Regions from separate parts of the Pseudoclavibacter sp. VKM Ac-2867 genome, predicted to be linked through region 1. Evidence: riboswitches for the same ligand, from Rfam matches in the RefSeq annotation. Region 1 holds a riboswitch; the other holds the start of a gene.
What was found. A riboswitch is a leader RNA that binds a small molecule or an ion and turns the genes downstream of it on or off. The one in region 1 is predicted to bind thiamine pyrophosphate.

Region 1 (2,190 bases):
CCGGCGTACGTGCCGCGGATCTCCTCCGGCACGTCCGGGTGCAGCTCGGTGAGCCCCTTGACGTGCGCCTCGTAGATGAGGGACTCGTTGTAGGGGATGCCGGGCTTACGGTCGCCAGCCCAGTCGAAGTAGGGGTTGATGACAACGCCCTTCATCATGTGGGGCGCTGAGTCGAGGTCGTTGAACGAGTCGGGGTCGCCGAAGTTGTAGCTGAAGAGCGACTGGTCCCAGTCGATGTCGCCCGTCGTCGCCTTCGCGTACGGGTCGAGGAGGAGCTTCGCCGGGTTGCAGCGGCTTCCGTTGATCGGGTCGTAGTCGCCGTGCATCCGGTAGCCGTACTGCTGGCCTGGCTGCACGTGAGGGAGGTAGGCATGCCAGACGTGCGCGTCCTGCTCGTGGAGCCTCACCCGTTCCTCGTTGCCGTCGTCATCGAAGAGGCACAGCTCGACCTTGTGGGCGGCCTCGCTGAAGATCGCGAAGTTGGTGCCACTTCCATCGAACGTCGCTCCGAGGGGGTAGGCATTTCCGGGCCACGTTTTCATGCACGCTCCTATTGCTTCATCGAAGAACATCGCGTGTGGATGCAGGCACTAAAGCTACCAAAGGGTGGGAGCGCTCTCGCCCGCAAGCACACAGGACTTCTCCTGGTTGGCAGGCATGTCGACGACCTACGCTGGCCGCATGACGAACCTCACACAGAACCTCACGGACTCGGTCAAGAAGCTCGGCGTCACACTCGCCTATGGCGAGAAGGTGGAACTCGGCAAGTCCACGATCCTTCCGGTCGCTCTCGTCTCGTACGGCTACGGCGGTGGTGAGAGCACTGAGGAGGGTCAGGAGAACTCGTCGGGCGGCGGTGGCGGCGGGATGGCCGTGCCGGTCGGCGCGTACGTCGATGACGAGTTCGGCACGAGCTTCCGTCCGAACATCATCACGCTGCTCGTCGTGTCGATTCCGCTGGTGTGGACGGTCGGGCACGCCCTCCCGCGACTCATCAAGGCGCTCAAGAAGTAGCTCCGGCCGCGGTACGGCCTATACTCGGGGTGTTCACGGGAGTCCGGTAGTCCGGGCTGAGAGGAAGGCTCAAGCCTTCGACCGTCAAACCTGATCTGGGTAATGCCAGCGCAGGGAGGCACATCTCCGAGCAGGGTCGCCCACGGCTCTGCGCCCGTGCACTTTCACTCGAAAGGGCACACAGCATGACAACTTCCTCGACTCCATCTCCGACTGCGGCAGCGCAGGTTCCGGCTCAGGCGAAGGCGCCGAAGAGCCGCTTCCGCTGGCGGGTCATCGACATCGTCACGGCGGCCGTTCTCGGTGTCGCGACGGGCCTCATCTTCATCTTCTGGAACAGCGTCGGCTACGCCTGGTTCGTGGCGATGGATGCGTTCACTCCGGGGATCGGCGGCATAGCGGTCGGCATCTGGCTGCTCGGCGGCGTGCTGGGCGGGCTCATCATCCGCAAGCCGGGGGCTGCGCTCTTCGTCGAGGTGCTCGCGGCGTGCGTCTCCATGCTGCTCGGCAGCCAGTGGTCGATCGAGACCGTCTACTCGGGTATCGCGCAGGGCCTCGGTGCCGAGCTCATCTTCGCGCTCTTCCTCTACAGGCGCTTCGGTCTGAGCGTCGCGATGCTCGCGGGCGCGGGTGCTGCCGTGGCCGCGTGGGTGCTCGAGCTGTTCCTCAGCGCGAACATCGAGAAGGGCCCTGAATTCCTGACGATCTACCTCGTCGCCGTCGTGGTCTCAGGTGCGGTCCTGGCCGGAGTCGTCGGCTGGCTGCTCACGCGAGCGCTCGCCGCGACGGGCGCGCTGAACCGCTTCGCGGCGGGCAGAAGCGCGAAGCGAATCGGCTAGCGCTCGTGGGCGCGAGAGTCGAGGCGAGGGGGTGGGGCTGGCGCCACGCCGACCGGGCGAAGCTGGCGGTCAGCCAGCTCGACCTGACGATCGAGCCCGGAGAAGCTGTGCTGCTGCTCGGGCCGTCGGGGGCGGGCAAGTCGACGCTCCTGGCGGCTCTTGCCGGGGTGCTCGGCGACCACGAGGACGACGGGCAGGAGCTCGGCTCGCTGCTGGTCGACGGCAGGCATCCGACGGATGCCCGCGGCGCGGTGGGGCTGGTCCTGCAGGATCCGCAGGCGAACACGGTGCTCGCCCGCATCGGCGACGACGTCGCCTTCGGCTGCGAGAACCTCGG
Region 2 (2,190 bases), on a different contig from region 1:
GAACAGGATCTCCTGGCCGTACCAGCCTGAGCGGAACGCCGAGTAGAAGAACACGAGGCCGGCGCCGAGCGCGCCGGAGATCGCGTACCGCAGCCAGCCGTACTTCCGGTACCGGCCGAGCGCGAACGGCAGCTCGCTGCCGATGCCCTGGATGGCGGCGGCGACGAAGAGCAGGGGGCCGACGGCAGAGCCGAGGAACACGACCTCGATGACGGAGGCGAGCACCTCCGCGATGACACCGACGAACGGCCGGCGGATGATGGCGATCGCGATGGGCGCGACGAGCAGCCAGCCGCCGAAGAGGAAGTGCTGGGCGAGGTCGCCGGCCGGCCCCATCGCGATGGAGAGCGCAGTCCACGCCTGCACGAGCGCCCAGTACAGGAAGCCGAAGACCGTGCCGAGCACGACCATGAGCACGATGTCTCGCAGCTTGAGGCTCATGCGCGGGCCTCGGCTGCTGCGTCGAATGCCGAGTCAACTGCTGTGTCTGCCTGGCCGCCTGCGTGGCTGGGGCTGTTCAGCGAGATCGTGAGGTGGCTCGTCACATGCTGCACGTGCGCCCCGACCCCCGCCCAGGCGACCGCGACCGTCTCGAGCACGCGCCCGAGGTCGCCGCTGAGCTTCGTCACGAAGTGCTCGGAGGCTACGAACGTGCCGCTCGCCTTCGCCGTCTCTATGGCCGCGTAGATCTCGCGCATGTGGTCGGGCGTCCGCTCCGCCGAGCCCGCATCCTCGAGGGGGTAGAGCGCCCACTCCGCACTCGCGAAGCTGCCAGACCTCCGGCCGCGGGGCGCATCCACTCGCCTGGGGCCGGCGCCTCCCGGCAGATCGCACACGGCCTCGCCGGGGCAGCCGCGAGACAGCAGCACCTGGATGGAGGCGTGCAGTCCCGTCGCCGCGATGTGCTGCGAGAGGTCGGTGAGCCAGCGCAGCAGTGACTGCTCGTCGCCGCCCGCGTAGGTGCTCACGTCGCCCGTCTCGAGCACGAGGCCGGAAGCGTCCGCGGCGTCGAGTGCGGCGAGGATCACGTCGACGTATCGGTCGGACATGACCGAGACGGTGACTCGTGCGCCCACCCCGAATGCGAGCGGGTCCTGGGTGATGGTTTCCATGTGCGTGCCTTCCGTCGGAGCGTGACGGCACGGGTGGGTTGACTCCCTTCGCTGGCATTACCCAGATCAGGTTCAACGGTCGGAGTTCGAGTACTCCCTCTCAGCCCGACTCATCGGGCTCCCGTGCACGGCCACACTGTAGCCCCGGCGCAGTTCGCGCCTAGCTCCCTGCGCTCGTGAAGACCACGTGGTTGCCTTCCGGGTCGAGCACCTGGAGGATCTGGAAGTGAGTGGCGTCTTCGATTCCGCCGTGCTCGATCCTGGCCGCGTCGAGCCGTTCGGCGACACCGGCGAGGTCGTCTTCGGTGAACACCACCGTGGATCTGCCCGAGCGGCTCGAGTCGGCCCAGAGCTGCAGGCCGGCTTCGCTTGTGAAGTGCCACTCCAGAAGTCCGGGCATCGGATTCTCGTCGGGGCCGCGGCCGAAGAGCCTGCCGTAATATTCCGTAGCCTGAGCCAGGTCGGACACGGTGATCTGCGCAAGTACGCCCTTGATAGCCATGCCCCGATGATGCTCGCCTCTGGTGCGAGGAGCCTCCACGAACATGTCCCCACGTTGCGACGCGTAACGGGGTGCGTCAGGCGCCGTGGTCCCGCCGCGAGGCGCCACCTAGCGTCAGACCATGACGAACCCACCCCGAATCCACCTCGGCGTCGCACTCGATGGCGCCGGCCTCCACCCGGCCGCCTGGCGGGAGCCGAGCGCTCGTCCGGACGAGCTCTTCACGCCCGACTACTGGGTGGGGCTCGTCCAGCTCGCCGAGCAGGGGCTCCTCGACTTCGTATCCATCGAGGACTCGTTGGCGCTGCAGTCGTCCGAGCGGCTGCACGACGACGATCGCACCGACGAGGTTCGGGGTCGACTGGATGCGCTGCTCATCGCCTCGCGGGTAGCCCCCGTGACCCACAGCATCGGTCTCATCCCGACCGTCACGACGACGCACACCGAGCCCTTCCACGTCTCCAAGGCTGTGGCGACGCTCGACTACACGAGCGAGGGTCGCGCCGGCTGGCAGGCTCGACTCTCGATCGGGTCGGACCACACGCACTTCGGGCGCCGCGACCCGGCGGAGTTCCT

Region 2: it holds a riboswitch for thiamine pyrophosphate, as region 1 does, so the genes downstream of both, ITJ67_RS02010 (YkoF family thiamine/hydroxymethylpyrimidine-binding protein) here and ITJ67_RS16420 (ECF transporter S component) in region 1, are expected to answer to the same signal.

Annotation. Positions count from the first base shown of each region.
Region 1 covers NZ_JADKSL010000020.1:34,885-37,074, forward strand. Annotated here, with positions in the region: gene glgX (glycogen debranching protein GlgX) at 1-542, opposite strand, end outside; gene ITJ67_RS16415 (hypothetical protein) at 682-1,014, shown strand; TPP riboswitch at 1,039-1,148, shown strand; gene ITJ67_RS16420 (ECF transporter S component) at 1,200-1,853, shown strand; gene ITJ67_RS16425 (ABC transporter ATP-binding protein) at 1,859-2,190, shown strand, end outside.
Region 2 covers NZ_JADKSL010000001.1:460,345-462,534, forward strand. Annotated here, with positions in the region: gene ITJ67_RS02005 (ECF transporter S component) at 1-441, opposite strand, end outside; gene ITJ67_RS02010 (YkoF family thiamine/hydroxymethylpyrimidine-binding protein) at 438-1,112, opposite strand; TPP riboswitch at 1,138-1,247, opposite strand; gene ITJ67_RS02015 (VOC family protein) at 1,273-1,614, opposite strand; gene ITJ67_RS02020 (LLM class flavin-dependent oxidoreductase) at 1,736-2,190, shown strand, end outside.